DNA from 2 places in the Pseudoalteromonas sp. H103 genome. Region 2 is predicted to be linked to the other one. Evidence: predicted binding sites of a transcription regulator. Region 2 holds the regulator's gene; the other holds the start of a gene.
The links. Region 2 encodes ArgR, which controls arginine synthesis, uptake and breakdown. Its sites were predicted from a motif close to ANTGAATANNTATTCANT; they were not measured.
Positions count from the first base shown of each region.

Region 1: a site for ArgR is predicted at 1,870-1,887, ahead of argC (N-acetyl-gamma-glutamyl-phosphate reductase). Genes of this name have one in related genera too.

Region 1 is NZ_LOFG01000012.1:506,981-510,412, forward strand. It holds gene argB (acetylglutamate kinase) at 1-708, opposite strand, end outside; gene argC (N-acetyl-gamma-glutamyl-phosphate reductase) at 709-1,719, opposite strand; gene argE (acetylornithine deacetylase) at 1,944-3,095, shown strand; gene panP (pyridoxal-dependent aspartate 1-decarboxylase PanP) at 3,160-3,432, opposite strand, start outside.
Region 2 is NZ_LOFG01000016.1:300,773-322,680, reverse strand. It holds gene ATS74_RS13640 (S8 family peptidase) at 313-2,439, shown strand; gene rpmG (50S ribosomal protein L33) at 2,562-2,717, opposite strand; gene rpmB (50S ribosomal protein L28) at 2,729-2,965, opposite strand; gene radC (RadC family protein) at 3,236-3,910, opposite strand; gene coaBC (bifunctional phosphopantothenoylcysteine decarboxylase/phosphopantothenate--cysteine ligase CoaBC) at 4,054-5,247, shown strand; gene slmA (nucleoid occlusion factor SlmA) at 5,349-5,936, shown strand; gene ATS74_RS13610 (S9 family peptidase) at 6,068-8,824, shown strand; gene ATS74_RS13605 (DUF3718 domain-containing protein) at 9,135-9,512, opposite strand; gene folA (type 3 dihydrofolate reductase) at 9,591-10,082, opposite strand; gene cgtA (Obg family GTPase CgtA) at 10,156-11,310, opposite strand; gene rpmA (50S ribosomal protein L27) at 11,451-11,708, opposite strand; gene rplU (50S ribosomal protein L21) at 11,725-12,036, opposite strand; gene ispB (octaprenyl diphosphate synthase) at 12,459-13,430, shown strand; gene mdh (malate dehydrogenase) at 13,524-14,456, opposite strand; gene argR (transcriptional regulator ArgR) at 14,682-15,149, shown strand; gene ATS74_RS13565 (Dyp-type peroxidase) at 15,146-16,045, opposite strand; gene ATS74_RS13560 (ABC transporter ATP-binding protein) at 16,091-17,137, opposite strand; gene ATS74_RS13555 (ABC transporter permease) at 17,138-18,769, opposite strand; gene ATS74_RS13550 (Fe(3+) ABC transporter substrate-binding protein) at 18,769-19,773, opposite strand; gene ATS74_RS13545 (tRNA-uridine aminocarboxypropyltransferase) at 20,778-21,467, opposite strand; gene lpdA (dihydrolipoyl dehydrogenase) at 21,801-21,908, opposite strand, start outside.

The sequences.
Region 1 (3,432 bases), on a different contig from region 2:
CTTTTGCCAACTGGAAATATACACACCTCGTCGTAAATGTTGGGCAGCGTGTAGGCTGGTCTTAACTTTGACCTCCATCCCGCCCAAAATTACTCCTTCATCAATTAAAGTATCAATGTGTTTTGTGTCAAGTTGATGTAGCGGTTGTTTATTTGCATCAAGCACCGCCTCTACATCTGTCATAAATATAAGTTCAGCGTTTAGATTACTGGCAATCGCTGCTGCAGCTTCATCGGCATTCACGTTGTACCAGTTACCTTGCTCGTCAAAGCCAATAGAGCTCACAATAGGTAAGCGGCCAATTTTAAGTAAATCATTAACGATAGAGTCATCATTACTTTTACACTTACCGACTTGGCCAAGTGCTTTTAGCTTTTGCGAAGCACTAACACCGGCTTCATAAAGGCTTAATCCAACAGGTTTATGTCCTGCATTTATGGCTTGGCTTACTAGCTGTTTATTAGCACAGCCAGCAAGTGCGCCTACAATATAAGGCATTTGCTCTTTTGGGCTGATACGCAAGCCCTGGTGCTTTGCACTAGCAAAGCCTGCTTGCTTTAGCCATGTATCAACTAAAGAACCGCCTCCATGCACGATGACAAACTCATCATTGTTTTGCTCATTTAATACATCAAACAAAGCTTTTGCTGCATTTTCTATATTAAGTACTGCACCACCGAGTTTAATTACCCACGTTTTTTTGCTCATTTAAAACGCCCCTTTTAAGCCAGTAGTGTGTTTTAAATTCATGGATAAGTTAATACATTGTAATGCTTGGCCTGCAGCGCCTTTTAATAAATTATCAATAGCAGACATAACGATTAACTGCGTCCCTTGTTGTTGCCAACCAATATCAACATACGGTTGTTGTGCAACACCTTTAATAGACGGTATTTTATTTTCGAGTAGACGAATCAATGGCTCATCTGCAAGTACTTTATAAGCGTCTAAAACGTTTTCCTTGGTAACGCCAAGCTTAAGCTGTACATAAATAGTTTCTAAAATACCACGCGGAAAATTACCTAAATGCGGAGTAAATAGCACTTTGTGACCTAAGTGCTGTTCAATCTCTGGACCGTGGCGGTGGTTAAACAAACCATATGGAACCAGCGACACTTCACAAAAGTGAGTACCTACGCTTGCTTTTCGCCCAGCTCCCGTTACACCCGATACCGCATTAATAATAATATTTTCATCACTTAATAAATCAGCTTGTTTAAGAGGTTTTAGTGCGTTGAGTGCCGCAGTCGGGTAGCAACCTGCCACTGCAACGAGTTGTGCATTTGCTATAGCATCACTATTCCATTCAGCTAAACCGTAGGCCGCTTCGTTTAATAGTTCAGGATGTTGATGCTCAAAACCATAGTAAGTAACGTAATCGTCGTTGCTTGCTAGGCGGTAGCCACCTGATAAATCAAATACCTTTTTTCCCATAGCTAAAAATTGGGGTGCTAAATCAACACTTACCTTATGATCTGTACATAAACAAACATAGTCAGCGCTATTGTTAATGTCATCAAATGCTGAAGCGCTAAGAGGGAGTAAAGGCGTATCGAGTAAGCCTAGGTGCTCAGGATAAAGATCGCTTAGCAATTTATTTTTATCTAAACTACCTTCAGATACATAACAACCTGCTAATTTAAGGTGTGGGTGATTAGCAACTAAGCTTGCTAACTCTGCGCCGCTGTAACCGCTTGCGCCAATAATTACTACATTCATTGATTACTCGTTATTTTAAAATGTATTGCTAAATATATATGTTGTTCGCTTAAGTTAGCTAAATCGCTAAATTAAGACTTAATTTAATGAATTTGTAGATTATCGTCGCATTATTGTCATAGCTTTACTTTAATATATTTATGCTTAAAAAGTGAATTGATATTCATCATAAATACTTTTATATTGTTATGCAATTAAATTGAATAATAATTTTGGATTTTTTTATGCCTTTGCCTTCGTTTATCTCTATGTACCAACAACTCATTGCCGCTCCTTCTATCAGCGCAATAGAAGATACGCTTTGTATGAGTAATAAAAACGTAATTGAACTACTTGCACAGTGGTGTGAAAGCTTAGGCTTTACTTGTGAAATTATAGAGTTAGAAGGTGGTAAAGGCCGCTATAACTTATTAGCTAAGCGCGGCCAAGGTGATGGTGGTTTAATGCTTGCAGGACACACCGATACTGTGCCTTTTGATGATAGCCGTTGGAATCACGATCCATTTAAACTAACGGAACACAATAATAAGTTGTATGGCTTAGGTAGCATTGATATGAAGGGCTTTTTTGCTTTTGTGCTGCAAGCAATTAGTGAACTTGATGAAAAGCAACAAACCCAGCCAATTTTAATACTCGCCACTGCTGATGAAGAAACGACAATGGCGGGTGCTCAGCAAATTTGTAAGCATCCAAATTTAAAACCTGCTCGCTGTATAATTGGCGAACCTACTGATATGACACCAGTATTTACACACAAAGGGCATATGAGTACTGCAATAAGAGTTGTCGGTCGTTCTGGCCATAGCTCCGATCCCGAACGTGGTCTTAACGCCATCGAAGTAATGCATAAAGTGACTACAAAATTACTAAACTTAAAAGAGCTATTAAAGAATAAATATTCAGTAGAGCACTTCAAAATTCCCTACCCTACGTTAAATTTGGGCCATATACATGGTGGCGATAACGCAAATAGAATTTGCGGCTGCTGTGAAATGCACATAGATATGCGCCCATTACCCGGGCTAAGTATAAAAGACTTACAAGCATTACTTATTGATGCAACTAAAGAGATTAATGAGCAATACCCTAATGCAGTTAGTGTAATTGATTTACACGATCCTATACCTGCATTTAGTGGTAGCACCGACAGCGCCTTAGTAAAAATGGCAGAGAAAATAGCGGGACAAAAAGCGGTTGCAGTAAACTATTGTACTGAAGCACCTTTTATACAACAGCTTGGCTGTGAAACAATAGTGATGGGGCCTGGCTCTATTAACCAAGCTCATCAGCCTGATGAGTTTTTAGCTATGGAAAAAATAACACCATCGCAAAAAATGATTACTGACATTATTAAGGCCAATTGCTTTAACGCTTAAAGTAATTACGCATTAAAAAGCAAAAAAGGCGCCAATTGGTGCCTTTTTAGCAACTACTTTAACGCTACTTCATATATTTACTTAAGTACTTTTTAAATACCGGATCTGATTTTGCTAACTCTTTTTGCTCAGTTAAAATTTCTTTCAAAATTTTACCTGAGGTAAGTGGATTAGCAAGTACCACCCTGAATACAACTGTAGGCTGGTTGTCATATTGAACGGGTGTTAAACGTGTTCGCGATACAAACGAACGACCCGATTCACGCTGGCGTTTTTGCATACTGGCAGTAAAACGATTGAGCGATGCAAAAATATCAATACGTGTTTTTTCATCAGC
Region 2 (21,908 bases):
AAATTTTTCCGATTATAGCAAATATTGACTAAACACCTTGAATAGAATTTATTGTTAGAAATATAGCAACAAATGTAATCGTGGTTAGTTATGTCTTTTCGATAAAAGGACAAATTAACTAATACTAAAAACGTATTTTGTTATTTAGTCACAAATACTAAAAGACGTTAAAAGCACGGGTACACTAAGTTATAACCAAATGAAATAGGTACATAAGTAATTGGTATTTTAAAGTTATTAACAGATCATTTACCTTTGTTTCTGTTTCGTAATCACTGATTACGAATTTACTAATAACAACTAGGGATAATTATGACAACAAGTAATAACTTCAAAAAATGTGCTATTGCACTAACGGTAAGTACACTTTTTGCTGCTAGCTCAAGCATGGCTCAATCTGTCTCAACCTCAATGGCAGAAACATCTGCAAAACTACAAACCCAAACCGGTTTTGAGACTCAGTTTATTATTAAATACAAAAACAATAATAATGAAATGGCGAGTATTTCTAGTACAGACGCGAGCCCTTCAAATATGAAGAAGCGTGCACAGAGCTTTGTAAAAAACTTCGCATCTAAAAAAGGAAAAGTAAAAGCGAAGTATATCCGTGCTATGGCACTTAATAACCATCACGTTATGCGTGCAGACAAAAAACTAAGCGCTGAAGAAGCACAAGAATTTATGCAAGAAATGGTGGCTTCTGGCAATGTTGAATACATTGAAGTGGATCAAATGTTAAAGCCGTTCGCAACGCCTAACGATCCTCGCTATGGCGATCAATGGCACTACTACGAACAAGCAGGTGGTTTAAATTTACCGACCGCTTGGGATACAGCAACAGGTAGCGGCGTAGTGGTTGCGGTACTTGATACTGGTTACCGACCGCATGCAGACTTAAACGCTAACATTTTACCTGGTTACGATATGATCTCTAACCTGTCGGTAGCAAATGATGGCGGCGGTCGCGATAGTGATGCACGCGATCCAGGCGATGCCGTTGCGGCAAACGAATGTGGTAGTAATGCAGCCCAAGGCTCTAGTTGGCATGGGACTCACGTTGCAGGTACGGTTGCTGCAGTTACTAATAATGGCGAAGGTGTAGCCGGTGTTGCTTACGACGCAAAAGTTGTTCCGGTACGAGTACTGGGTAAATGTGGTGGTTTAACATCAGACATTGCTGATGGCATTATTTGGGCTTCTGGTGGAAGTGTGTCTGGCATTCCGGCAAACTCAAACCCTGCTGACGTAATTAACATGAGTTTAGGTGGCAGCGGCTCGTGTAGCTCTACTACTCAAAATGCGATTAACACAGCACGTAGTAATGGTACTGTGGTTGTTATTGCTGCAGGTAACGATAACGATAACTCAGCAAACTACAACCCTGGTAACTGTAGCGGTGTAGTAAACGTGGCATCGGTAGGCCGTAACGGCGGACGTGCATATTACTCAAACTACGGTAGCAATATTGATGTTGCTGCACCGGGTGGCGCGCAAAGCTTTGCGAATGACTCTGAAGGTGTTCTTTCGACTTATAATTCAGGTTCTTCTACACCGTCAAGCGATAGCTATGCCTTCTCTCAAGGTACATCAATGGCAGCCCCTCATGTTGCCGGTGTAGCAGCTCTTATAAAACAAGCTAAACCTAATGCGACTCCTGATGAAATTGAAAGTATTCTAAAATCAACTACTCGTTCATTCTCAGCAACATGTACTAGTTGTGGTACAGGTATTGTTGATGCAGCAGCAGCAGTTGCAGCTGCCAGTGGCACCACTACTCCACCAACTGGCGGAGATAATGAACTTGTTGATGGCGAAGCTAAAACAGGGTTAAGCGGCGCAGCAAATGCACAAGCATACTACACAATGACCGTACCAAGTGGTGCTACTAACGTAACGTTCACTATGAGTGGTGGCACGGGCGATGCTGACTTATATGTACGTGCTGGAAGCCAACCAACCACAACTAGTTATGATTGTCGCCCATATGAAGGCGGTAATAGCGAAGAGTGTTCAATCGATAGCCCTGCAGCAGGTACATACCATGTAATGCTTCGTGGCTACTCGGCATACTCAGGCGTAAGCTTAGTGGGTAATATTACAGGTGGCTCTACAGGTGGCGGTTCAAGCACGCCTGAAGCCGGTGGTGGTACAGTAAGCGATGTTAGTGCGACTACTGGTAACTGGAAACATTATACTTTAGATGTGCCAGCAGGTATGAGTACATTTACTGTAACAACCTCTGGTGGTAGTGGTGATGCCGACTTATTTGTTAAGTTTGGCAGCCAGCCTACAGCTTCTAGCTTCGATTGTCGTCCGTATAAAAATGGAAATGCTGAAACATGTACGTTTAGCAATCCACAAGCGGGAACTTGGCACTTAAGCGTAAATGCTTACAGCACCTTTTCTGGTTTGACGCTTAGCGGACAATACCAACCATAATATTCCCTTCCCCTGGGAGAAAAGGCCGAGCTAGTTAGCTCGGCCTTTTTATTTGTACTTAAATTACAAAAACAAAAAACCCAGCATAAGCTGGGTTTTTACATTCTGAAAGAAAACTAAAATTACTTGATTTTAGCTTCTTTGAAAATCACATGTTTACGAGCCTTAGGATCGAACTTTTTGATTTCCATTTTTTCAGGCATGTTACGCTTGTTTTTGTCGGTAGTGTAGAAGAAACCAGTACCAGCAGTTGAAACTAAACGGATTTTATCGCGCATAATTCAATACCTTAAACTTTTTCGCCGCGAGCACGGATTTCTGTAAGAACCGCGTCGATGCCTTTTTTATCGATAATACGCATACCTTTAGTAGTAGTGCGTAATGTTACAAAACGTTTTTCACTTTCAACCCAAAAACGGTGTGTTTGTAGGTTAGGTAGGAAACGACGTCTAGTCGCGTTTCTCGCGTGTGAACGGTGATTACCAACCGCTGGACGCTTACCTGTAACTTGACATACTTTAGACATGTCTATATATCTCCAATAACTTCGCTCGAGCTTAATTTAACCTAAGGCCATGTATTTGTGCCCTAGATAAATCGAAGGGCGCTCTTTATACAGCTTTTACAGGCAAAGATCAAATACTGATCTATCCAACCAGCTCATATGTAAATTTGATAGCGGCTAATTATAAAGATCGAATGCCCTTAGGGAAAGTAAAAACTGCATTTAAATTAAACTAATTTGCTAAAACGCCCCAAACCGCTCATTTTTAACACACTTCTTCACCAAGCAACATTAAATAAGCCCTCTTTGCGCGAACGAAACACAGGTTTCGCCGCCAACAATGATGTGATCAAGCACACTTATGTCAACTAATTGCAGTGCTTGTTGCAATTTATTAGTAATAAGTTTGTCTGCTTGGCTTGGCTCTGCAATTCCACTTGGGTGATTATGTGCAAAAATAACCGCGGCTGCATTATTTTTAAGCGCAGCTTTAACTACTTCTCTTGGGTAAACACTGGCCGAATTAATTGTCCCATAAAAAAGCACCTCGTCTTTGAGTAGTCTATTTTGACTATCGAGGTGTAACACCATAAAAACTTCCTGCTGCAAACCACGCATTTGAATTGTTAGGTAATCGTATACTGAATCTGGAGAATTAAATACAGCCCCACGCTGACAGCGCTCTTGCATATAACGCTGACTTAGCTCAAGAACCGCTTGTAATTGTACATATTTGGCAGTACCAAGACCTTTTTGAGCGCAAAACTCTTCTTGGCTGGCATTAAATAAATTATGTAACGTTTGATTTTCGTTAAGCAGATGCTGAGCAAGTTCTATCACGTTCATTCCTGGCAGACCTGTGCGTAAAAATATAGCAAGTAACTCGGCATCACTTAGCGCTTTAGCCCCTTTTGCAATGAGTTTTTCGCGTGGGCGCAGTGAATTTGGTAGCGATGTTAATTGCATTATTCATCCTTGAGGAGCCAAAGTGTCTTATAACTGTAATGCAAATTTTAAAATTCGCCTGATTATTTCAAATTAAAAACTTAGCTGTACGGGTCAAGATTTGTTATTTTAGCCACAATATTAAATAAGACTGATGAACCACCATGATTAACTTAACAAACAAAAAAATTGTACTTGGCATTAGCGGCGGTATTGCAGCTTACAAATGTGCAGAGCTAGTTAGGCGCTTAAAAGACGCAGGTTGTGAAGTAAAAGTAGTCATGAGCGAATCAGCTAAACATTTTATAACGCCACTGACCATGCAAGCAGTAAGTGGAGAAATAGTGTCTGATTCATTACTTGATCCATCAGCAGAGGCTGCAATGGGGCATATTGAATTTGCAAAGTGGGCAGACCTTATTTTGGTGGCACCTGCGACAAGCAATATTATTGCTAAAATGGCGGCAGGTATTGCAGATGACTTACTGACCACACTACTACTTGCCACCCCTGCAAAAGTAGCCGTAGCACCTGCAATGAACCAACAAATGTACGCACACCCAGCTACACAAGCAAATTTAGCCACCTTAAAAGCCCGTAACGTGCTTATTTGGGGGCCAGGTAAAGGCGAACAAGCGTGTGGCGATGTAGGCGCAGGGCGCATGCTAGAGCCTCACGAGTTAGTTGCACTTTGTACAGCTAAAGAACAGCCACAAATACTCGCAGGTAAAACAATAACAATTACTGCAGGCCCAACACGAGAGCCTCTTGATCCAGTTCGTTTTATATCAAACCATAGTTCAGGGAAAATGGGTTACGCTCTAGCACAAGCGGCTCTAGAGCTAGGTGCGCAGGTTAATTTAATTTCAGGGCCGGTAACAATTAAAGCGCCAGCTGGTGTAAATTTAATAAATATTGAAAGTGCTGAGCAACTATTAAACGAAGCATTAAACTATGCACCGCAGTCAGATGTATTTATTGGCTGTGCAGCAGTTGCCGACTACAGAGCCGCAAATGTTGCAGATCAAAAAATGAAAAAACAAGGTGATGAGCTCACCCTTACCCTTGTTAAAAACCCCGATATAATTGCCGCTGTTGCTGCTATTAAAAACAACCGACCTTACACTGTAGGCTTTGCAGCCGAAACTCAAAACGTTGAAAGCTACGCTAAAGGTAAGCTTAAAAATAAAAACTTAGATATGATTTGCGCGAATGACGTATCAAAAAGTGCCCTAGGATTTAACTCTGATCATAATGCTTTAACATTATACTGGCACAATGAAAGCGTAGAATTACCAGCAGCGAGTAAAACACAAATCGCACATCAAGTGATCGAACAGCTCGCTAAACATCTATAAAAATGCTGGAAACAAACTGAATAAAACATTAACATAAGCGACTCATTTGAACAAAAAATGACTGGCCCCAGCTAAGAATAACTAATAAAAAAGGAAGGTTCATGCCTGCGACAAAAAGAAGTAATCGCAAAGAGCAGATACTGCAAGCACTCGCACAAATGTTAGAAACCAGCCCAGGACAACGAATTACCACAGCAAAGCTTGCTGCTGAAGTAGGCGTTTCTGAAGCAGCGCTTTACCGTCATTTTCCTAGTAAAGCACGTATGTTTGAAGGCCTAATTGAGTTTATTGAAGACACACTTTTGTCGCGCATTAACCTTATTTTAGAAAACGAAAAAGAAAGCCAGACACGTATTTACAACATTTTATTATTACTCCTCACCTTTGCTGAAAAAAATCCGGGGATTACTCGCATATTGACCGGCGATGCATTACAAGGTGAACAAGAGCGCCTACGTGAACGTGTACAAGGTTTGTTTGAAAAACTAGAAACTCAGTTTAAACAAGTACTACGCGAGCGAAAACTGCGCGAAGGCAAAACCTTCCAAAGCGATGAGCTTACGCTTGCTAACTTTTTGCTTGCGTACGTTGAGGGCAAAATGAATCAATTTGTACGAAGCGACTTTAAAGCAAAGCCTAGTGTACAATTTGAAAAACAATGGCCCGAATTACAAAAAATCTGGCTTTAGTTTTACTCAATTAAACACAAAAAAACGACCTTCGGGTCGTTTTGTCGTATTGAGCTGCCATTTATCTGATCCGCTCGAATTGTGAGCCAAACTCGTTACAATGAAATAATGTCACAATACGAGAACCTATAATGAAAAAAAAGCTCACTTTACTAAGTTCAGCACTTGTTGCTAGCTTAGCCAGCACTGGTATTTACGCAAAAGAATCACTGCAATTTAAAGATGTATTTGATTTTAAATCGGCTAAAAACACGCAGCTATCTGACGATGGCCGTGTACTTACTTTTAGTGCAACGCCATATAGAGGTAATGCTACCGGCGAAGTTTATTCACTTCAAAAAAATAAACTTATTGCACAAATAGAACGCGGCACAAAGCCCTACATCAATAAGGCAGCAAACTGGGTAGCCTTTACTCAAGTACCTACACTCCTTGAAAAAGAAACCACTAAGAAAAAAGAAACGCTAAAAAATAACTTAATACTCGTTAATACTCAAACAGCTGAGCAGCAAAATTTTGATGATATAAAAGATTATAAATTATCTGATGACGGCACTTGGCTTGCCTATCGCTTAAATAAAAAAGACGATGAGCCAAAGGTAGAGCAAAGCGATAATGAAGATAAAAGTGCTATAACGCCTGATCAAAAAGATAAAACTTATCCGCTCGTTATTGTTAATTTAGCCGATAAACGAAGCCACACTATAGATAACGTATTCAGCTACGCCATTAACTCTATGGGTAATCAACTACTCGTTAGCCAAAGCTACAGCGACGGTAATGATAACCAAGTTACACTCGTTGAGTTAAATAACTTTACTATCAGCACACTAATTGATGAGCCCGGTGTTATTGCTAATACCATAGCGTGGCACCCTACAAAAAATATTGTTGCATTTACATTGGGCAATTATGTAAATGATGATACTCGCCGTCGAAATTATAGCTTGCAGCTATATAAAAATGAGCAGCTATCAACAATAGATTCACCAAATAAAGAATGGGTTATAGGTAAAACGGCATCGCTAGTGTGGTCAGAAAACGGCGAACGCTTATATTTTGAAAACCACCCTAAGCTTGCAGTTAAAGTAAAAGCTAAAGAATACACAGATGAAGCCTCACTTTACGACTTTGACACGATTCGTGAGTATAAAGGGCTGAATGTTTGGCATAATAACGATGCACAAATAAAGCCACGCGAAGAGCAGCAGTGGAATGCAGTTAATAAAAACCGCCATTACAGTGGCGTGTATCATGTTAACTCGCAAAAAGTTGTGCAGCTTAGTAACGAAACAATGCCAGAGCTTGCACTTAATCCTGAGCGAAGTGAATCGCTACTGGGCTCATCTAATATTCCTTACTTAAAAAAAATAATGTACGGAGGCTTCTTTGCTGATTACTTTGCTGTAAATATAAGTACAGGTAAACAAACACCTATTATTAGCAACTCTCCTTTTAGGCCAAGCCTTGCACCTAGCGGTGAATTTGCAGCTTACTTTAGTGATAGCCAAATACAGCTAAAAGATTTAAAAAATAACAAAGTAACCGCGCTTACCAAAGCCATTCAGGCAACTTTTGCCGATGATAAACACGACTACCCTTCTACACAACCTGGGTATGGTTTTGCAGGTTGGATGAACGACAGCAGTAAAGTGCTCGCTTATAGCAAATATGATATTTGGGCATTTGATGTGGACACTCAACAGGCTGAGCGTTTAACCAATGGCAAGCAAAGTAATACTCAATACCGAGTTATTAAACTTGATAAAAACCAAGTCGGCTTTGAACAAAACGATACATTACTCGTATCCGCTATTAATTTACAAACAAAGCAAAGTGAAGTTGCTAAACTCGATTTAGGCTCAAATACAATTACCAACGTTCTTAATGGCCAGAAGCGCTTTGATATTGTAAAAAAAGCAAAACATGCCAATAAATATGTATTTACTGAGCAAAGCTACCAACAATACCCTGATTACTATCAAACTGATTTTAGCTTTTCAGCGCCTAAAAAGGTGACTAACTTAAACCCACAAACAGCTGATTTTGCCTGGGGCGAAAAGCCAGAGCTAATAAGCTATAAAGGCTTTGATGGCGAAGATTTACAAGGCGTGTTAATCAAACCTGCTGGCTATAAAAAAGGCGATAAAGTACCGGTTGTTGTGTACTTTTATCGCTACATGAGCCAGCGTATGTATGATTTTCCTAAAATGGAGCTAAACCATCGCCCTAATTTCCCTATGTTTACCTCAAACGGCTACGCTGTATTTTTACCTGATATTCGCTTTGAAATAGGCCACCCGGGTAAATCTTCAACGCAAACCATGATTAACGCCACCCAAAAATTAATAGATTTAGGTATAGCCGACCCTGATAAAATAGGCCTACAAGGGCATTCATGGGCGGGTTATCAAAGTGCATTTATGATCACTCAAACAGATATGTTTAAAGCGGTTGTATCCGGTGCGCCAGTATCAAATATGACCAGTGCCTACAGTGGCATACGTTTAAAGTCGGGCCTTGCGCGTCAATTTCAATATGAAACAGGGCAAAGCCGTATAGGTAAAAACTTATTTGAAGCACCCGAGCTGTACATAGAAAACTCACCAGTATTTTTTGCTGATAAAGTAAATACTCCTATTTTAATTATGTTTGGCGATAAAGACGATGCAGTGCCTTGGCACGAAGGCGTACAGTACTACTTAGCACTAAGAAGAGCAGGTAAAGACGCTACGTTTTTACAGTATGAAGGTGAACCACATCACCTGAAAAAATTTCCTAATCAGGTCGATTTTTCAGTACGTATGATGCAGTACTTTGATCATTACTTAAAAGGCAAACCAGCTGCAAAGTGGATGAAAGAAGGCGAACCATTCATTGAAGAGTAAATAATAGCAATCTGCAATAAGACTTAATCAATTTGAGAGATTAAATCTGTCGCTAACTACGTTAAAAATTTCTCATTGACGACTGCATGGATGCAGAAGGTAGAGCGATGCAGGAGTAATTGCCGAGAACAACTAAATAACGAAATTTTTGCCTTGTTACCGACACGATTTTCTTACCTAAAATAGATCACTTAATTAAGCTGACTGGTAAAAACCACACTAAAAAGCCGATATTGCATGAGCAATATCGGCTTTTAATATTTTGGCAATAAAAAACCGCGTACTAAACACGGCTTTTAAAAATAGTTTATTAAAGTCCTGCGCGGTCTTTAATTACAGCTATAAGGGGTGAACCAGCGTGATTGCCTTCAGCCCATGAGATGTCTGCACCATCAGAAAGCGAGCTCTTAGATAGGTTTTTAACTATATACTCACCAGTATCAACTGCGTTACTAGCAACAGCATGGCGAAGCAAGTTATTACCATTACACTGTACTGCATCATAAATGTTACGAATTTTTACGCGAGAGCTTTTAAGCTTACTACGTAATCGGTTTTTATCATCTGCAGCAATGTACTCACAAATAGATACCGCTAATTGATCTTCAGCGTTTACAGGTGCTGTATACGAAAACGAACTTACAGCTACAACAGCAGTAAGTACAGCTAGCTTTGGTAATTTAAACATGACAAACCCTTTATGGTACTTTTTTCTTATATCGACTGTTTAATATTGTACCAACTCACCAAAATTTACGCAATAATGTTAACGTTTTTTGTATAAAGTTACGAATTTATAACTAGATTTATTCTTCTCATCAGGAAGATTTTTCACTTCTTCTTCGATATGCCAATTAGCTATTTTATTATAATCAGGAAACTGAGTATCCCCTTTTACATCCAAATCTATAAAGGTTAAATATAGGCGATCAGCTTTTTCTAAAAACTGTTGATAAATATTTCCGCCGCCGATAATCATTACTTCTTCAACGTCACTAACCAGTTTTAATGCAGCCTCTGGCGTAGTTACTGTTTCAATGCCTGGTGCGCTATATTCGTTATTACGCGTAATAATAATATTTCGACGACCGGGTAAAGGACGCCCAATTGACTCAAACGTTTTACGCCCCATGATCACAGGTTTTCCCGTTGTCACTCTTTTAAAGTGCTGTAAATCAGCAGGCAAATGCCATGGCATTTTATTATCGAGGCCAATTACACGATTGTTTGCCATTGCAGCGATCATAGAAATTATCATATTAAATACCTAGTACTTTATTCTTAAACAAAGAAAAAGGAGCATAAGCTCCTTTTTAATAAATTCAGTTTTATTAGCGCTCGTAGACAACTTCTACGTCGTAATCATCTTCATCCCAGTCGTCCCAATCATCATTGCCTTTACCTTTGGTGGCTTTTTCATGATAGGTATCCCACTTAAATTCAACTTCTTCATCTTCAACCTGTACAAACTTTTCTTTAGGCATACTATCTAGAAGTGTCATGATGTCGTGAATTAATGGCTGAGTGTGTAGCTTATTAATTGCTGAAATATTATAAATATTTTCAGTTTCGCCTAGCTCTTCTGCAATAGCTGTACATAACGCTTGTGCTTCGTCTTCTGGTAATAAGTCAATTTTATTGAATACTAACCAGCGCGGCTTCTCTGCGAGTTTAGGGCTGTATTGGTGTAACTCATTAATAATGGCAAATGCATTATCTACAGGGTTGGAACCGTCCACTGGCATTACATCAATAATATGCAATAGCACGCGACAACGCTCTAAATGCTTTAAGAAACGAATACCTAAGCCAGCACCATCAGATGCACCTTCAATTAATCCAGGTATATCTGCTATAACAAATGACTTGTTAGCTTCTGGACGCACAACACCTAAATTAGGAATAAGCGTCGTAAATGGATAATCAGCTACTTTAGGGCGTGCTGCAGATACACTACGAATAAACGTAGATTTACCGGCATTTGGCAAGCCAAGTAGGCCTACATCGGCTAATAGTAGTAACTCTAGTTTTAAGTTACGTACTTCACCCGGTGTACCTAATGTTTTTTGACGAGGAGCACGATTAGTACTTGATTTAAAACGTGCATTCCCCAAGCCGTGGAAACCACCTTTTGCAACCAATATTCTTTGACCATGTTGAGTTAAATCACCTAGTCCCTCTTGGGTGTCAACATCCATGATTCGTGTACCAACCGGTACCATAACAAATAAATCGTCGGCTTTTTTACCTGTACAGTTACGGCTTCGACCATTTGTGCCACGTTCAGCTCTATGAAAACGCTCAAATTGATAATCAATTAGGGTATTTAAGTTTTCATCAGCTTGTAGATAAACACTACCACCGTCTCCACCGTCACCGCCATCAGGTCCACCATCTGGTACATATTTTTCACGACGGAAAGACACAATGCCGCTGCCACCGTCTCCAGCTTCTGCGCGGATTTCTACTTCATCTACAAACTTCATGATTACTCACTTTAGGGATTGGCTTGTTTAATAACTCTATTATATACCCAAGCCAACGCAAATGCAGGCTTGGGTATATATTTGACTGGACTACAAAACAAAAAACCCCGCAAAGGCGGGGTTTTTAACTACCTTACTGATTACTCAGCTACGATAGTTACGTATTTACGGTTTAAAGGACCTTTTTGTTCAAATTGAACTTTACCATCTGCTTTTGCGAAGATAGTGTGGTCTTTACCGATACCTACGTTTGCGCCAGGGTGGAAACGAGTTCCACGTTGACGAACAATGATGCTACCCGCTAGAACTGATTCGCCACCAAAACGCTTAACACCTAGGCGTTTGCTTTCTGAATCGCGACCGTTACGAGTACTACCAGCTGCTTTTTTATGTGCCATTTCTAAGTACCTCTAATTAAGCGCTAATGCCAGTGATTTTAACTTCAGTGAACCATTGACGATGGCCCATTTGCTTACGAGAATGCTTACGGCGTCTAAATTTAACAACCTTAATCTTCTCACCGCGACCATGTGAAACAACCTCAGCTGTTACTTTACCACCGTTTACGAACGGTACACCGATCTCGATTTTCTCACCATCAGCAACTAAAAGTACTGAATCAAATTCTACTGCCGCACCAGTTTCAACGTCTAATTTTTCAAGACGAATCGTTTGACCTTCAGTCACACGATGCTGTTTACCACCACTTTGGAAAACCGCGTACATAATTAACTCCGTCTGTGCGCCCTCAAATCGACGCAACTAAAATATTCTTCGATAGGGCGCGAAGTTTACGCTAACGCGAAATAACTAGCAAGCCTATTTTGTAATTAAAATGAATAAAAAGTAGCTGCATTGAGAGCAATTCAATATTTCCCCCATTTTATATTAATTAGGCCTTTTGCCAAGCGCTTTTTAGCCCTTGCTTAAAATTATTTTATGTAGGCAAACAACCCGTCAACAGTACAATAACTAATCGTAACTGACACTGCGATTTGGTTATCAATTAAACAGTTATCTTGGCTAATTCAGTCTAAATTAAGTACTTTAATAGTGTTTTTTCAATCAATCGTCACAAAATATCGAGCTAGTGCATTTTTTGTTGTACAATCTGCGCCGTTCACACATAAAAATTGGCTCGGAGATCAATGGATATAAAAGCTATCCAGGCGTTAATCGAAAGCGATATGAATGACGTCAATCAACTTATACATGCGCAAATGCGCTCAGATGTGGCGTTAGTTAACCAACTAGGTTTATACATTGTAAACAGCGGTGGTAAGCGCGTGCGTCCAATGCTGGCTATATTAGCTGCCAGAGCTTTAGGCTATCAGGGCAAAGATCATATTACGCTTGCAACAATTGTTGAGTTTATTCATACCGCAACGCTATTACACGATGACGTTGTAGATGAGTCTAACTTACGCCGAGGCACACCTACAGCAAATGCTGAATTTGGTAATGCAGCTAGCGTGCTTGTGGGTGACTTTATTTATACTCGCTCTTTTCAGCTAATGGTTGGCCTTGGTAAAATGCAGGTTATGCAGGTCCTAGCGGATGCAACTAACATTATAGCTGAGGGCGAAGTACTGCAATTAATGAATTGTAACGATCCCGATACTACCGAAGCTAGCTACATGCAGGTTATTTATTCTAAAACAGCTAAATTATTTGAGGCTGCTACAGGCCTAGCTGCAATTATTACCGAGCAAGATCAATCAACACTTGAAGCACTTAATTTATACGGTATGCATTTAGGTACTGCTTTTCAGCTTGTTGATGACGTACTTGATTACAATGCAGATGCTGATCAATTAGGTAAAAATATAGGTGATGATTTAGCCGAAGGTAAGCCAACTTTGCCACTTATATATGCAATGCAACATGGCAATACACATCAAACACAATTAATTCGTAATGCTATTGAACACAGTAATGGTATGGAGCATTTAGAAGAGATTTTATCTACGCTCAAACAAACCAATGCGCTTGAGTTTACAATGCAAAAAGCAGAGCTTGAAGCCGATAAAGCGATTGCTTGCTTAGACTTTTTACCTGAATCTAAATACAAACAAGCATTAGTCAGCTTAGCCCGTATAGCCGTTGACCGGGATCACTAACCTTAGTATGCATCTTAATTTTGATTAAGAGTAAACAAATCTCGAGCAACAAAAAAGCCTGCAAATGCAGGCTTTTTTATACTCAATTGGCTATTACGCCATGAAATCAACACCTTCTTTGATGTCTTTTTTCAGTGTTTCAAGCATATCGTTTTTAGCTTTTTCTTCAAATGCGCTTAGCTCGCCGTAAGAAAGAATTTCTTCTACGCCGTTTTTACCTAAACGTACTGGGTGAGCAAAGTACTCTGCATCGCCATTTTCAACAGCAACATATGCGTAATCTACTACGTCTTCACCTTGTAGGCCTTTAACTAAAGACATACAAAAACGCGCAGCAGCAGCACCCATAGATAATGTAGCAGAACCACCACCCGCTTTAGCATTTACAACTTCAGTACCTGCGTTTTGGATACGTGGAGTAAGTGCAGCTACTTCTTCATCAGTAAAGCTTACGCCTTCAACTTGAGAAAGTAGAGGAAGAATAGTTGTGCCTGAGTGACCGCCAATTACTGGTACTTTAACAGTTGCTACGTCTACGCCTTTAAGTTCAGCAACAAAAGCTTCTGAACGAATCACGTCAAGTGTAGTAATACCAAATACGCGTTTAGCGTCGTAAGTACCTGCTTTTTTAAATACTTCAGCAACAATTGGCACAGTGCCATTTACTGGGTTTGTAATAATACCTACAAACGCTTTAGGACAGCTTGCAACAATGCCTTCAGCTAATGTTTTGATGATGCCGGCATTTACGTTGAATAAATCCGCACGATCCATACCTGGCTTACGTGGCATACCCGCTGGGATAAGTACGATATCAGAACCTTCAAGCGCTTTATTTAAATCGTCTGCGCCAAAGCCTGCAACTTTAACATCTGTTGGGATGTGAGAAAGATCAACAGCAACACCTGGTACTACTGGTGCAACATCGTAAAGTGATAATTCAGAGCCAGCTGGTAAGCCTGTTTTTAATAATAAAGACAACGCTTGACCGATACCGCCTGCAGCACCTAATACAGCAACTTTCATTGGAATTCTCCGTAATTTGAGGTAGGAAATATTTGTGGCTCTTAAGATAATGAAATTAGCGACTAAAAACAAATTTATCCTGCTTATTTCAGGTATATTTTCGACCATAGTTGTAAACTTTGCTCGTTTATCGCATCAAACTGGCAAGTTAACTAAACAACTGCTGCATAATTATTCATTTTTGTGTAGAATTTGCATTATAAATAATAAAAATGAATAAAGACTATGCAACCACAAGATAAACAAGAAGCGTTAGTTAAAGCGTTTAAATCCCTTTTAAAAGAAGAAAACTTTGGCTCTCAAGGCGAAATAGTCGATGCTCTAAAAGAACAAGGCTTTGACAATATAAGCCAAAGTAAAGTGTCGCGTATGTTAAGCAAGTTTGGTGCTGTACGTACACGTAACGCAAAGCAAGAAATGGTTTACTGCTTACCGGCCGAAATGGGTGTACCAACAGCTAAAAGCCCGCTGCGTCAGCTTGTAATTGATATTATGCATAATGAAATGATGATTATCATCACGACAAGCCCTGGGGCTGCACAATTAATTGCACGTTTACTGGACTCATTAGGTAAAGCGGATGGTGTTTTAGGAACTATTGCAGGTGATGACACCATATTTATTGCTCCAGCAAAAATATCAGAAATAGACATTACGCTGGAGCGCGTTCGTATTTTATTTGATACGGTTTAAAGCTGCTTTAAAAAACCAATTGAGGGTGCAAAAAACGCAGACCCCATATCGGCTTGAGTAAAATCAAGCCAATGGTCATAACACTCCCCTGTCCCTAAGCGACTCGTAAGTACCTTTTCAAACGCACCACCCGATGCAGAGCAAGTAATACTTAGCATTCCTTGCTCATAAACATCGCCATAAGGCATGCTTTGATTGAGTAATAACGCATGACCATTTTCATCTTTTAATTCACTTCGCGATGCATGACTAGTGCTAATAGCTGGCTCAATGAGTGTATTATCTAAACGCGTACGCCCCATAATTTGCTCTTGCTCGCTCAGTGATAAGTGCTGCCATACAGTTAGGTCGTGTTTAAAACGCTGCACATGAATATAACTGCCCTGATCTTCAAAACTATTTGGCTTATTAACTAAAGCAGTTGCACGCTTTTGCCTGCCATGTGGCGTGTTGCCTCCATAAATAAAACCATTAAAGTCACGACCATCTAAAAAGCGAAAGTTACGAATTTGCTCCACCAACTCAACATCAGGGGCAAATAACTTTAAAATTTGTAGCGCAAATAAATGGTTAACGTCTTCTCGGTCTGAGCGTATTTGAATAAATAAATCACATGGCTGGGCACTCATAACAAAATCGCTATGGTTTATATTAGGAAAGCTTTGTAGTTCGCTAGGGATATATTCAGGCAAAATATGCGGCCAATACTGGGCGCCAATAGCAACCATGCACGAAAGCATAGACTCCGAGAACTGATCGCTAAACTCCTCCTCAATAGCGCTAACTCGTTTGAGTTTTGCACGCAACGATTCGTCCTGAGCGTCAAATACATTAAAAAATAGGTGCAAACCATGTAAGTTTGCTTCAGCACAAATCCCAGACTGCGCTTGCGCCATTGTTATTCCTTAGCTTTTTATATAACACAGCGAATAACACATTGATTATGATTCGAAAAAATTCACCGTGTGGGGTTTTATTTTTATAATAACCTGTTCATTTTTCTCAAATGACTGGCCATATTGTGCAGCAACTTCAATCTCTTGCTCTGCAATTACAACACTATAAACATAAGCAGAGCCAATAAATCGACGACTTAAAATAGTAATAGCTTGACCATTTTCATCGCAATTTTTACACGCTAACTCTATTTGATGAGGGCGAATATATAATTGCCCATTTTTAGTTTTGTGCGTATGCGCAACTTGCGATTTAACGACACCAAACGCCGTATTATATTCAGTTGCTGTTAATGCTTGTGCGTCTAAGTATATGCCCTGACCCAGAAACTCTGCAACCTCCTTTGACTTTGGCATAGCAAAAAGCGCTTCTGGTGAGCCCTGCTGAGCTATTTTACCTCTATGCATAATGGCAAGCGTGTCTGAAAAAGCAAAGGCCTCTTCTTTTGAGTGCGTAACGAATACAGCTGACACTTGCTGCGTTTTAATAATGCGACGGATATCAGCAATAAGCTCAAAACGCACTTGCGTATCAATATTAGAAAAGGGCTCATCGAGCAATAATAAACTAGGTTTATAAGCCAGTGCCCGCGCTATAGCTACACGTTGCTGCTGCCCACCAGAGAGCTGATGTGGAAAACGTTTTGCACAGCCGGTTAAGTGCACCAACTTAAGCATTTCCTCAACACGCGCGCGCTTTTGCTCTTTATTTGTTTTGTTTAGCCCAAACGCAATATTATCGGCCACTGTAAGGTGCGGAAACAACGCATAATCTTGAAACATCATTCCTATATTACGATGCTCTGGTGAGACAAACGATTGCTCGTCACTTACAAGCTTACCATCTATAAATATACTACCTTGATTAGTCTCTATTAACCCTGCAATTGCTTTTAATGTTGTTGTTTTGCCACAACCACTGGCACCAAGTAAGCAAACTATTTCGTCCTTACCAACCGTTAAATCTAAATTATGTAACACTTGCGTGGCACTGTAGTGATAGCTCACGCCTTGTAAAATTAAACTACTCATTTAACTGCGCTGCTCCATAGAACGGTTAATAAAATACAAAGGTATAAACCCAACAATAACAATAAATAATGCAGATATAGACGCAAGCTCTAATTGCTCATCACTCACGTACTGAAAAACATGTGTCGCTAAACTTTCAAAGTTAAAAGGTCGCAACAGCAAAGCTGCTGGCAGTTCTTTCATGCATTCAATAAACACTAATAACGCAGCGGTCAGTAACCCTCTTCGTAGTAAAGGTAAATGCACTAAACGCAGTGTTTGCCCTAAGCTTTTACCCATAGATTGGCTGGCCATATCGAGCGAGGGGCTGATCCGTACAAAGCTTGACTCTATTGCACCATGAGCAATGGCATAAAAACGCACAACATAAGCGAGTATGATGGTTAAAATACTGCCTGTAAGTAATAAACCTATATCTAAGTTATAGGGCTCTAGCGCTGTATTAATAGAGTTTTCTAGTAAAGTAAGCGGCAGTAACACCGCAATTGCAAGCACAGTACCTGGTAGCGCATAACCTGTACTTGCTAACCGACCTGGTATTAAAGGATATGTTTGTTTTGCTACGCGTTGATAAAACACCACAAAGATACTCAATACAATAGTTGCAACACTCACTATTGCTGCCACTTTTAAGCTTTGCCACGCGTAGCTAAAAAATGCGGCATTCCATGCCTTATCAAAGTAAGTAATTGCATAACTCAAAAGCACAGTAATAGGAATAATAAACGCAAGGATTAAAATAGCACTACAAAATAATGTAGCTAACCATGCTGACTTACCTTTTAGAATATATAACGACTCACTATTAACACCTGATTGGCGCTCAAACACGGCTTGCTTGCGGCGACTAAAGCGTTCGGCCATTAATGCTAAAAATAGAAGTAGCAGCATGACACCCGATATTTTGGCAGCCGCTGTTAATGAGTAATAACCAAACCACGTATCGTAAACTGCAGTCGTTAATGTACTTACGGCAAAATAACTAACGGTTGCAAAGTCAGCCATGGTTTCCATACTAATCAGTGCAAGTGCCGCGACTATAGCCCCACGCGAAAGCACTAAACTCACCCTAAAAAAGCTCTGCCAAGGAGACAAGCCCATTAGTTGGCTGGCTTGCACTAACTTAAATGACTGTTCACGAAGAGCCGTTTTAAAGATTAAAAACAAATATGGGTAAAGCACTAAGGCAATCATGACTATTGCACCAGGTAAAGTGCGTATATCAAAAAACCAATAATCGTTAGGGGATTGCCAGCCAAACCACTCTCTGAGGGCTATTTGAACAGGGCCTGCGTAATCAAGTAAGTCGGTATAAACATAAGCAATTATGTAGGTCGGCATAGCAAGTGGCAGCATAAGTGCCCATTCAAATTGCTTTTTACCAGGAAAGTGACAATACGCAGTGAGCCAGCCAAGCGGTAACGCAATAACGCAGCTAAGCACAGACACACCAACAACAAGCAGTACCGTATTTAAAATATAATCCCACAGCACTGTATTCCAAAGGTGAGAAAACACCTCAGAGTCGCCTTGTAAGGATTCAAGTAATAGAAAAAACACCGGGGCCGACAGTATTAAGCCTGTTGCCCACGAAAATAGCTGCCATTTCGACAGCTTAAATTGAGAATTCATTAAAGATCGAATTTCACCTCATCAATTAACTTAAGTGCTAACGGACGATATTTACTAATTTCATCAAGTGGTAAACTGTCTTCTTTGAAGCTTCCCCAAGAGGCAACCAAACTTGATATCTCAACACCTAGTTTAACCGGATATTCCATATTAACCGAAGCGTACATATTTTGTGCTTTATCATCGGTCATGTATTCTATGAGTTTTAAAGCGTTTTTAGGGTTTTTAGCATACTTAGTAATAACCGCACCCGACACATTAATATGTGAACCTCGGTTAGTTTGGTTAGGAAAGTTAATACTAACAGACTCAGCCCATGCTTTTTGTAAATCATCTTCCAACATTTTACCAAGGTAGTAACTGTTACCCAGCGCTAAATTACACAAGCCTTCTTTAACCGCCTTTACTTGCGCTCTATCGTTACCTTGTGGCTTACGAGCTAAGTTAGCCTTAACACCTTCTAGCCATGATTTTGTGTTTTCTTCACCATGGTGTGCAATCATCGAAGCCACTAAACCCAAATTATACGGATGCTTACCAGAGCGTGTACAAATTTGTCCTTGGTATTTAGGGTCTGCTAAATCTTCGTAAGTGAGCTCAGGTAATGCTCCAAGTCGCTCTTTAGATGAATATACATTACGCACACGCTTGGTAAGTGCAACCCATTGGCCATCGCCATCACGAAACGCCGCTGGTACATTTGTATTAATGCGGTCACTTTTAATCGTTTGCGTTAGCTTTAAATCCTCAAGCTGAATAAGCGCACTAAAGTTAGATGTTAAAACTAAATCGGCTTTACTATGCTTTCCCTCACGCTTTACACGTTCAATTAGCCCTTTTTTAGCAAAAACAACATTGGTTTTAATACCTGTTTGCTTTGTAAAATCGTCTAAAATTGGCTGGATTAAAAATGGCTGACGAAAAGAATAAATATTAACCACATCGCTTGCCAAGGCTGGCATAGACGTAACTAACCCCAAACACAGTGCTAAAGCTTTCTTCATTACTTCACCTAAATAGTAATTATTATCAAAGAATTCTACCGTGATCAGCTAAAAAGTGCACACTTTAAATAAATGTAAATATGTAAATAACGCCCAAAAAGGAAATTGCGCGTAAGACATATCTCACGGATATGGCAGCTAATGAGTAAAAAACGTTATAAAAAAACAGTAGTTAAAGCTTAACGCTTTGTTTTAAATGTATTTTTAAAAACTTACAATTGTATTAAAGGAAGTTTAATGTAGTTTATATCCTACTTTACTTAGGGTTAGCCATTATAATTACTACATCAACCAAGCAGTGATGCTTATCGAGTAAAAGGAAATGGACTGCTTACTCGAACAACCAATGATTAGGTTACTACGGACAACACGGAAATTAGGACAGGCTCAGGATGAGTATCGCAATGGATTGTTGCACAAAGGATAGTATCAGGATGGTACGTAAAGGAAGCAACTGAGGATTAAGTTGTTTAACAGGATGTAGGAATAAATGGACAGGCCTTTTAGGTAACACAACGGATTGATTAACACATGGAAGCACAAGTAAGTGCAAAGAAGGACCGGTAATAGTTTTTACCATACAGGATGTTTTAGGATTTAAAGGATACAGGCCCGGATAGCCTAAATTACATAGAACTAAAAAGTAATATAGTAATAAACATGGATTAGTGAAAATTGGAGTTGATTAAGTTCAATTGCAGGATGCAAAAAAATTAGAAGATTCCGCAAGCGCGCCTAGAGATAGAGCGCGCTTTTCTTTGCCCAAAATTCAGTAATTATACCAATTAGCTTAATTATACCAATTAGCTTAATTAAGTGATCTACTTTGAGACTGGAAAAACGTGTTGATAGCTAGGCAAAAAATTCGTTATTTAGTTGTTCTCGGCAATTGCTCCTGCATTGCTCTACTTTCTGCATCCATGCAATCGTAAATGAGGATTTTTTATTGCAGGTAGCGATACCTTTAGCCCTGCAAAATGATTAAGTATTATTGCGTATTGGTATTATACTGCTGGCCTGCCTTTATTTCGCTTACCTAATAAGTATGCATCGCGAAACTTTATAAAGTGATTTTCTAATTTTTTAGATGCTTCAGCTTCACCAGCCAGAGCAAGCACCATAATGCCTACTTCAGCAGTACCAAGTTGATGCGCATGAGGCGCTACACGTAAGCGATAATCAGATAGTTTATCAGCAGTAACAGACAATACAGGCAAGTTATCTAGATAAGGGCTTTTACGGATCATTTTTTTAGCTTCGCGCCACGTACCATCTAAAAATATAAAAAGTGGCTTTTTACCTGATTCAATATTCACTTCAGTAATCGCTCTACCTTCTTCTACGTCTTCAGCAGGAAACACGACCATCGGTTGATATTGAGGATCGTTTATTAAAGCTAAAAAAGCAGAATCGGGATCTGTTCTATCCCATCTAAATGCATAGTTATCAGGAACAATCTCAGCAATTAATCGTCCTGTATTAGACGGCTTAAAACTTTCGTTATGGTACATTAGTAAACATACAGCAGCACCGCACTGAGCGTACTCAACACCTTTACAAATACAGTAATGTTTGGCTATTAGGCACTGCTCACAGCGATCTAATTTACCGCCTCGCGCATTGAATTCACGGCGAGACTCACTTATTTGCTGAGCGCGTAATGCCAGAACTGAGTTTTTAAAAGAGTTGGCCACAGTGATTAATTACCTTAAATTTGATCGGCGCGTATTGTAGCTAAAATTAAAGGGAATAGATATCAGCTATCAGCTATCAGCTATCAGCTATCAGCTATCAGCTATCAGCTATCAGCTATCAGCTATCAGCTATCAGCTATCAGCTATCAGCTATCAGCTATCAGCTATCAGCTATCAGCTATCAGCTATCAGCTATCAGCTATCAGCTATCAGCTCAAAATAAAAAACGATACCAACAAAAGCTAGTTTTGTTTTATTTATTTTTAATTGGCGGCTATAAAAACAAAAACCCAGCAAAAGCTGGGTTTTTAAAAACTAAATTAAAAAGTTAAATTACTTCTTCTTTTTAACCGCTTTTTTGTTTGGTAAATCAGTGATTGAACCTTCAAAAATTTCAGCTGCAAGGCCAATAGACTCGTTCAATGTTGGGTGAGCATGAAT